One region of the Pantoea phyllosphaerae genome, then DNA from elsewhere that is predicted to be linked to it. Evidence: predicted binding sites of a transcription regulator. Region 1 holds the regulator's gene; each other region holds the start of a gene.
The links. Region 1 encodes CRP, which controls carbon source genes, mostly activating them, when cyclic AMP is high. Its sites were predicted from a motif close to ATGTGANNNNNNTCACAT; they were not measured.
Positions count from the first base shown of each region.

Region 2: ACR6A7_RS11450 (sugar transporter) is a predicted target of CRP. The motif match lies at 1,407-1,424, and genes of this name have one in related genera.
Region 3: ACR6A7_RS19510 (NupC/NupG family nucleoside CNT transporter) is a predicted target of CRP. The motif match lies at 971-988, and genes of this name have one in related genera.
Region 4: ACR6A7_RS19115 (iron-containing alcohol dehydrogenase) is a predicted target of CRP. The motif match lies at 796-813, and genes of this name have one in related genera.

Region 1 is NZ_JBPFDE010000006.1:221,823-224,025, reverse strand. Features, by position in the region: gene ACR6A7_RS10800 (OsmC family protein) at 9-413, opposite strand; gene crp (cAMP-activated global transcriptional regulator CRP) at 714-1,346, shown strand; gene ACR6A7_RS10790 (YccS/YhfK family putative transporter) at 1,405-2,203, shown strand, end outside.
Region 2 is NZ_JBPFDE010000007.1:117,976-120,178, reverse strand. Features, by position in the region: gene ACR6A7_RS11455 (multiple stress resistance protein BhsA) at 1-129, shown strand, start outside; gene ACR6A7_RS11450 (sugar transporter) at 168-1,352, opposite strand; gene cybB (cytochrome b561) at 1,527-2,069, opposite strand; gene ACR6A7_RS11440 (hypothetical protein) at 2,192-2,203, opposite strand, start outside.
Region 3 is NZ_JBPFDE010000020.1:8,894-11,096, forward strand. Features, by position in the region: gene ACR6A7_RS19510 (NupC/NupG family nucleoside CNT transporter) at 1-906, opposite strand, end outside; gene ACR6A7_RS19515 (Nramp family divalent metal transporter) at 1,275-2,203, shown strand, end outside.
Region 4 is NZ_JBPFDE010000018.1:74,682-76,884, forward strand. Features, by position in the region: gene dtnK (D-threonate kinase) at 1-734, opposite strand, end outside; gene ACR6A7_RS19115 (iron-containing alcohol dehydrogenase) at 924-2,072, shown strand; gene ACR6A7_RS19120 (dihydrodipicolinate synthase family protein) at 2,083-2,203, shown strand, end outside.

The sequences.
Region 1 (2,203 bases):
TTTACGTTTTACAGCGCGACCACTTCGTAGCTGTGGGTCATCTCTACGCCCTTGCCCAGCATTAACGCCACCGAACAGTACTTCTCCGCCGAGAGATCCACCGCGCGCGCCACCGCTTTATCGCTCAGCGCCTTGCCGGTCACCACGAAATGCAGATTGATATGGGTAAACAGGCGCGGCGCCTCTTCACGACGCTCCGAGGTGAGTTTCACCTCGCAGTCCACCACATCGTTACGGCCTTTTTGCAAAATAGAGACCACGTCGATGGCGCTGCAGCCGCCCGCGGCCATCAGCACCATCTCCATCGGACTGGGCGCTTTATCGCCCGAGTTGCCGTCCATCAGGATCTGATGCCCTGACGACGACTCACCGAGAAAGGTTAATCCTTCGACCCACTTCACTCTTGCCTGCATGTTTCCACCTCAAGAATAGCCCGTTTGCCGCCAGAGTACGCGTTCGCCTGACAAACAGCAATCCAGAGTAATCCCCCCTCTGCTGAAGCGAGACAACAGAAGACAGTCGGCAAAAGCTGTGCTACAAACAGTGCTGAAAATAGTTCGTTCTGTTAAGGACGAAGACGGGACACATCAAGCGCCTGGCGCAAAATAAGGCCCGAATAATCTCCTTCAGGAGAAACGCTTGAAGCTTTCATCGCCTGGCAGGGATTAATCCCCCCGCGTTTTGGGCACGATTACAATAGAGGATAATAGCGAATGGTTCTCGGCAAACCGCAAACAGACCCTACACTCGAATGGTTCCTGTCCCATTGCCATATTCACAAATATCCATCCAAAAGTACGCTGATTCATCAGGGTGAGAAGGCTGAAACCCTCTACTACATCGTGAAAGGTTCCGTTGCGGTGCTGATCAAAGATGAAGAGGGCAAAGAGATGATCCTCTCTTACCTGAATCAGGGTGATTTTATCGGTGAGCTTGGCCTGTTTGAAGAAGGTCAGGAGCGCAGCGCCTGGGTACGTGCGAAAACCGCGTGCGAAGTAGCGGAAATTTCCTACAAGAAATTCCGCCAGCTTATCCAGGTGAATCCGGATATTTTAATGCGTCTCTCTTCGCAGATGGCGCGCCGTCTGCAGGTTACATCGGAAAAAGTGGGCAATTTAGCTTTCCTCGACGTGACCGGACGTATTGCACAAACCCTGCTTAACCTGGCGAAGCAGCCAGACGCCATGACGCATCCCGACGGCATGCAAATCAAAATTACTCGTCAGGAAATTGGCCAAATCGTTGGTTGCTCGCGCGAAACCGTGGGCCGCATTTTGAAAATGTTGGAAGACCAGAATCTGATTTCCGCACACGGCAAAACCATTGTCGTTTACGGCACCCGCTGATTTCCTCTCATACACGGCGTGATGTCACCGTTACGCCGCTACTGCTTTTAGTGAAGTGATGTGGCGCCGAATCATCTATCACCCCGAAGTTAACTATGCCCTGCGGCAGACGCTGGTGCTCTGCATTCCGGTGGCGCTCGGCTGGTTATTCGGCGATCTGCAAAAAGGGCTGCTCTTCTCTCTGGTTCCCGCCTGCTGCAACGTGGCGGGCCTGGATACGCCCCATAAACGCTTCTTCAAACGTCTGATCGTCGGCGGCTCGCTGTTCGCGCTCGGCAGCTTTCTCATCCAGCTATTAACCCTGAAAGGGGTACCGCTGCCTGCGGTGCTCTTTGCCCTGCCGCTGCTGCTGGGCGTCACCGGCGAAATCAGCCCGCTGCACGGCCGTCTGCTCTCCGGCACGCTGGTGGCGGCCATCTTTACCCTGAGCCTGATCGGCCGCATGCCAATCTATGTGCCACCGCTGCTCTATATCGGCGGCACGCTCTGGTACGGACTCTTTAACTGGTTCTGGTTCTGGCTCTGGAAAGAGCAGCCGATGCGCGAAACCCTGAGCCTGATCTACCGCGAGCTGGCGGACTACTGCGACGCGAAATATACCCTGCTGACCCAGCTTACCGACCCGGAAAAGGCGCTGCCGCCGCTGCTGGCGCGCCAGCAGAAAGCGGTCGATCTGATCAATACCTGTTATCAGCAGATGCATATGCTCTCCGCCAGCCGCGACAACAGCCATAAACGTCTGACGCGCGCGTTCCAGGTGGCGCTCGACCTGCAGGAGCATATCTCCGTCAGCCTGCATCAGCCGGAAGAGGTGCAGAAGCTGGTAGAGCGCAGCCATGCGGAAGCGGTGATCCGCT
Region 2 (2,203 bases), on a different contig from region 1:
AGTAGCAGCCTGATTTCGCTGGAGCAGCAGCTGTCGGGAAAGCAGGACAACATACGCGTCAAGCCTTTTCGCATTGCTTCGACCTCTAGCGCGAGCAGGCTGTCTGGCACCGCCGCCAGCCTTAATTAAGAATAAGGGCGTCAGAACCGTGTTCTGACGCCCTTATTTTATCCGTTGCTGCGCAGCTGCGGATATTTACGGAAGATAGCGATACACCAGAACAGCGCGACCAGCCCCAGCAGCCCGCCTATATTCCCCACGTCTCCCATGCTCAGATGCTCGCTGACCTGATTGCCCAGCAGCGCGCCCGCGCCGATGCCGATATTATAGATGCCTGACATCAGCGACATCGCCACGTCGGTGGCATCCGGCGCCAGCGACAGCACGCGCACCTGCATCGCCAGGCCGATCATCATCATCGCCATGCCCCACAAAACAGAGAGCGTCACAATCGCGGCCGGACGAACGGCGGCGAAAATCAGCAGCCCCATGCAGAGGGTGATAACCGCTATCGCAGCGATCAGCAGCCCAGAGGGGAACTTATTGCCCAGCGAGCTAAAGAGCACGCTGCCCAGGATTCCGGCGGAGCCGAACAGCAGCAGCAGCAGCGTGGTAAAGTTCTCATCCGCATTCGCCACGAACTGCATAAAGGGTTCAATATAGCTGTAGGCGGTGTAGTGCGCGGTCACCACCAGCGTCACCAGCAGATACATGCTCACCAGCGCTGGTCGGCGAAACAGCATCGGCACGCTGCTCAGCGAGCCGGTGTGTTCGCTCGGCAGACGCGGCAGGATGCGCGCCAGCAGCACCATCAGCACCAGCGCCGAGGCGCCAATCATGCCGAAAGTGGTGCGCCAGCCCAGATATTGACCGACCACGCGGCCGATCGGCACGCCGAGCACCATCGCCAGCGCAGTGCCGGTCGCCAGCATGCTTAACGCCTGGGTCTTTTTACCGGCTGGCGCAACGCGAATCGCCAGCGAGGCGGTGATCGACCAGAACACCGCATGCGCCAGCGCGATGCCGATGCGCGACAGCACCAGCGAGGCGAAGCTCCAGGCGAAGGTCGACAGCACATGGCTCACGATAAAGATCGCGAACAGCACGGTCAGCAGGACGCGCCGCTCGATATTGCGCGTCAGCAGCATCAGCGGCAGGGAAAGCAGCGCCACGACCCAGGCGTAGATAGTGAGCATGATGCCCACATCAGCGCTTTTCATGCTGAAGCTGGCGCCGATATCGGAAAGCAGGCCGACGGGCACGAATTCAGTGGTATTGAAAACAAAGGCGGCGATAGCCAGCAGCACCACGCGTAGCCAGGCCGTTTTACGGGATACAGTAGTTGATTGCATGAAAATAAAATCTGTCAGAGCTGCAGCAAAAAAGATGCGGTTTCACATCCACGAAAGTGACTTGCGTCACAATTATTGACCATTGTGAGGGAATTGCACGGTAAGGGGAACGGTGTAACGCAGTTTTATTCCTGAAAGTTTTTTATCGCCCGGCTGGCGGGCGATAAACCTGGGTTATCGGCGTGGTGTTTTGCCTGGCGTCATGCGCTTCAGGGTATTGTCCTTCAAAAAATAGTGATGAAACAGCGCGCCTGCGGCATGCAGGCCGATCAGCCAGTATCCCAGCGGCGCGAGCGTTTCATGCCAGTCGATCAGGCTATCGGAAAGATCGAAGCTGGGTTCGCTCGCCACCGGCATCGGTATGCCGAACAGCCACCAGTCGCGCCCGCGCAGATAGCGCGAGGTGAGGCCCAGAATCGGCAGCGTAATAAACAGCGCATAGATCAGCGTATGCACCAGATGCGCCAGGCCGGTTTGCCAGCGGGCAATGGGCGGCGTGATGGGCGGCGTGCGATGGCGCGTGCGCAAAAACAGACGCGCCAGCATCAGCAGCAGGACGGTAAAGCCTGCGCTGAAGTGGGTAATAATCATGGCGTAGCCCTGCCAGGAGCCGCGCTCGGCAAAGCCGCGCAGCTCAATAGTGGCATAAGCCAGCGCCACCAGCAGAAAAGTCAGCCAGTGAAGGGCAATTTGTGAAGCAGCATATTTTTCGCGCATAGGTTGCTCAGGCATCAGGAAGAAGCGCTCTACCTTACTGGAAAGAGAGAAGAAATCTTAACAAACTGGCGCAACGGCGCAACGCTTTGCTGACCTCCGCGGCGAGGCCAGCATAATCAGAGTCAGGCGATATG
Region 3 (2,203 bases), on a different contig from region 1:
CTGCAGCGCTTCGTGAGCCGGCACGCCCATCACCCAGGCGAACGGATAGAAGACGTAGCCCAGCACGCCCTGGAAGCTGATGCCGAAGATAACATCGAACAGCGCGTTCAGGCCGGAAATCAGCGCGATAAAGCCGATCAGCATCGCCGCGACGATAATCGCCACGCGGAAGCCCGCGAGGATATACTCGCCCAGCATTTCAAAGAAGCTCTGGCCTTTATGGATATCCTGCAGCTGGAGATCCTCTTCGCTGTCGACGCGGTAAGGGTTGATCAGCGACAGCACGATAAAGGTGCTGAACATGTTAAGCACCAGCGCGGCGACCACATACTTCGGCTGCAGCATGGTCATATAGGCACCGACGATCGACATGGAAACGGTCGACATCGCGGTCGCGGCCATGGTGTACATGCGGCGCTGCGACATTTTGCCGAGGATATCCTTATAGGCGATAAAGTTTTCTGACTGTCCCAGAATCAGAGAGCTGACGGCGTTAAAGGATTCCAGTTTGCCCATGCCGTTAATTTTAGAGAGCACGGTGCCGATGCCGCGGATCACCCAAGGCAGAATGCGGAAATGCTGCAGAATGCCGATCAGCGCAGAGATAAAGACAATCGGGCAGAGCACGTTCAGGAAGAAGAAGGCGAGGCCTTTGTCATTCATGTTGCCGAATACAAAGTTAGTGCCTTCGCCCGCATACTTAAGCAGATGATCGAACAGACCGGCAAAGCCCTTTACAAATCCGAGGCCCGCCTCGGAGTTGAGGAAGAACCACGCCAGCAGCACTTCAATGACCAGAAGCTGGACAATGTAGCGAATACGAATACTTTTACGGTCGTGGCTGACGAGTAACGCCAGCACGCCTACCACCACCAGTGCTAAAAGGAAGTGCAAAATATGGGACATGCTTGCTCCAGATTTGAGGAGGGTTGTAATTTGCTGCGTATTCTATGTAACGCGTTACTTAAAAACGAGATCAAATCCACATTATAAGGATTCGCTATCACCCCTTTTCTCAGAAAACTCTCACCAGTCACAGCCTGTTCACAAAATGTTCACCTCAAATATCCACAAATTCATTGTCTATAATATGTTCGAGGCGTAGAGTGGGAGACATTGCACATTTTTTAGCAAGGCTCGCTTTACCGCAAGGTATAGCAATGGCTATACTTTATAGCATCATCTATCACACCGATAACGATAACCACATTTCACTTGCCGCGATCAGGCCATAAGCTGCCATGGTCAACACGCGTTCAGACAGGTAGAGAAATATGTTTGAGAGCCGTACCGCCGAGCGCGCCGCTCGCGGAGTCCGAAAAATCAAGCTCGCGCTGCTGGGCCCGGCCTTTATCGCCGCCATCGGCTATATCGATCCAGGCAACTTCGCCACCAATATTCAGGCGGGCGCAGCCTATGGCTATAAGCTGCTGTGGGTGGTGGTCTGGGCCAATATCATGGCGATGGTCATACAGCTGATGTCCGCCAAGCTCGGTATCGCCACCGGTAAAAATCTGGCTGAGCATATTCGCGATCGCTTTCCGCGTCCGGCGGTCTGGTTCTACTGGGTGCAGGCGGAAATCATCGCCATGGCGACCGATCTGGCGGAATTTATCGGCGCGGCGCTCGGCTTTAAGCTGCTGCTCGGCATTTCGCTGCTGCAGGGCGCGGTGTTGACCGGCGTGGCGACCTTTCTGATCCTGATGCTGCAAAGCCGCGGCCAGAAGCCGCTGGAGCTGGTGATCGGCAGCCTGCTGCTGTTCGTGGCGGCGGCCTATATCGTCGAGCTTTTCTTTTCACAGCCGAAGGTCAGCGAACTGGTGACCGGCATGGCGCTGCCGTCGCTGCCGACCTCCGAGGCGGTTTTCCTGGCAGCGGGCGTGCTGGGCGCGACCATTATGCCGCACGTCATTTATCTTCACTCGGCGCTGACGCAGGGCGGCGAAAGCGGCAACAAAAGCCAGCGCTACTCCTCTACCAAGCTGGATGTGGCCATCGCCATGACCATCGCCGGCTTTGTCAATCTGGCGATGATGGCGACCGCCGCCGCCGCGTTCCACTTCAGCGGTCACAGCGGCATTGCCGAGCTGGATCAGGCCTACCTGACGCTGACGCCGCTGCTTGGCCATGCGGCGGCGACGGTATTCGGCCTGAGCCTGGTCGCAGCCGGCCTCTCCTCTACCGTAGTGGGCACTCTGGCTGG
Region 4 (2,203 bases), on a different contig from region 1:
CTCATCGAGCCAATCACGGCCAGCACCGGCGCGGGGTGGTATTCCGCCAGCTGCGCGCCGAGCGCATCGCTCAGTCCGGCGGCGCCAACCAGCAGCGGAGTTTCGTCAAGCTGCGCGGCGGCAGTCAGAATAAGCGCAATGTCGCTTTCGCTTTCCGCATCGATCACCACCGCGCCCTGCTGCTCCGCCAGCAGCGCGGCAAAACGATCGCTGCGTAGCGCGGCAAGATCGATCTCGACGCCCGCGATCCCGAGCTGCGTTAATACCCGCGCGCTGATCACCGGCGTTTTTGGATCGCTGGCGTATTCGGTCTCGGTCAGCGGCACCCGGTTCACGCGCACCTCGCCGCGGCGCGTGACGCGGCCCAGCCGTGGTACGGCAGGCACGATCAGCGCCCGCTTTTTGCCGCTGGCGGCCAGCGCGGCATGCACTTCGGCGCCGATATTGCCGCGCAGCGTGGAGTCGATCTTTTTAAACAGCCAGCCCTGGGCGATAAAAGCCTGATGTTGACGCACCACCGCTTCAGTACGTGCCGCCGCCTCTGCGGGGCTGACGGCGCGGCTGTCGGTGCTGATCACCCAGACGTCGGCGGCGGCACTATCCAGCGGCGTCTCGCTGCTGAACAGGACATGCACGCGCGCGCCCGCCTGCGCCAGTCCGCTGCCTGCGTCGTTCGCGCCGGTAAAGTCATCGGCTATCACCAGCACGGGCGTTTTCCATGACCTCTGCGTCATCTTCTCTCCTGATTCGGCGGTATGCCGCTGTGAATGATTATATTCAATCATGATTGATTATATGTGAGCAAGATCAAATTAATCGAAATCGATATGCCCTATAAATTTAGGCACAGCAAGTGACAGATATCGCACTAATATGAGCAAACCTAATCATTTGCTCCAGCTTCGTCGTAATAAGGGTATGAGATGAATATCAACAGCACGGTAATTAGCGGTTTTCAGGCGCTGAACGACATTAGCTATCTGCTGAAAGGAAAGGCCAGCGCGCTGCTGGTGACGGACAAGAATATTGAAACCATTCCGGCGGTACAGGCGCTTATCGCTCAGCTGAAACAGCATATCGCCAGCGTCAGCGTGATTAACAGCGTGCCGCCGGAGCCGAGCCAGCACGACGTTGCCGCCGTGCTGGCGGCGCTGCCTGGGCGCGACGTGGATATGGTGATCGGCGTCGGCGGCGGCAGCGTGCTCGACGTCGCTAAGCTGCTGTCGGTGCTTTGCGTCGATAACGCCCCGTCGCTGGAGGGGCTGCTGGCGGGTGAAAAGCCAACCGCGCGCACCACCTCACTGCTGATCCCGACCACTGCAGGCACCGGCTCAGAGGCGACGCCCAATGCCATCCTGGCGATCCCGGAGCGTGAAACCAAAGTCGGCATTATCTCGCCGGTGATGCTGCCCGACTTCGTGGCGCTGGTGCCGGAGCTGACCACCAGCATGCCGCCGCATATCGCCTCTTCGACCGGCATTGATGCGCTTTGTCATCTGATTGAATGCTTCACCGCCACGGTGTCGAATCCGGTAAGCGACAACTACGCGCTGATCGGCATGAAAAAATTGTTCGCCAGCCTCGAAACCGCCGTTGCCGAGCCGCATAACCTGCAGGCGCGGCTGGATATGCTGTGGGCCTCTTATTACGGCGGCGCGGCGATCGCCCATGCAGGCACGCATCTGGTGCACGCCATGTCCTATCCGCTGGGCGGCAAATATCACTTGCCGCACGGCGTTGCCAACGCCATTTTGCTGGCGCCCTGCATGGCCTTTGTGCGGCCAGCCGCAGTGGACAAATTCGCTCAGGCCTACGATCTGCTGCCGGATGCAGATACCTCGCTGGATAACGAGAGCAAATCGCACGCGCTGGTGGCTTACTTCACCGCGCTGGTTAAACGTTTGCAGCTGCCCGCCAGCCTTGAAGAGCTGGGCATCGGCCCGGATCACCTGCCCTATTTAGTGGAAGCGGCGCTCGACGTGCAGCGTCTGATGAAGAACGTGCCCGCTGCCGTCAGCGCGCATAACGTTCGCGACGTCTACCTGACGCTCTTCCCTTCACATCAGGAATAAAGAGGATTGTATGAGCCAGAAAATTACCGGCGTATTGACCGCTATTGTCACCTGTTTCGATCGGGAAGGCGCCTATAACCCTGAAGCCCAGCGCGAGCAGGTAAAACGCCAGCTGGATGCGGGCAACGGCA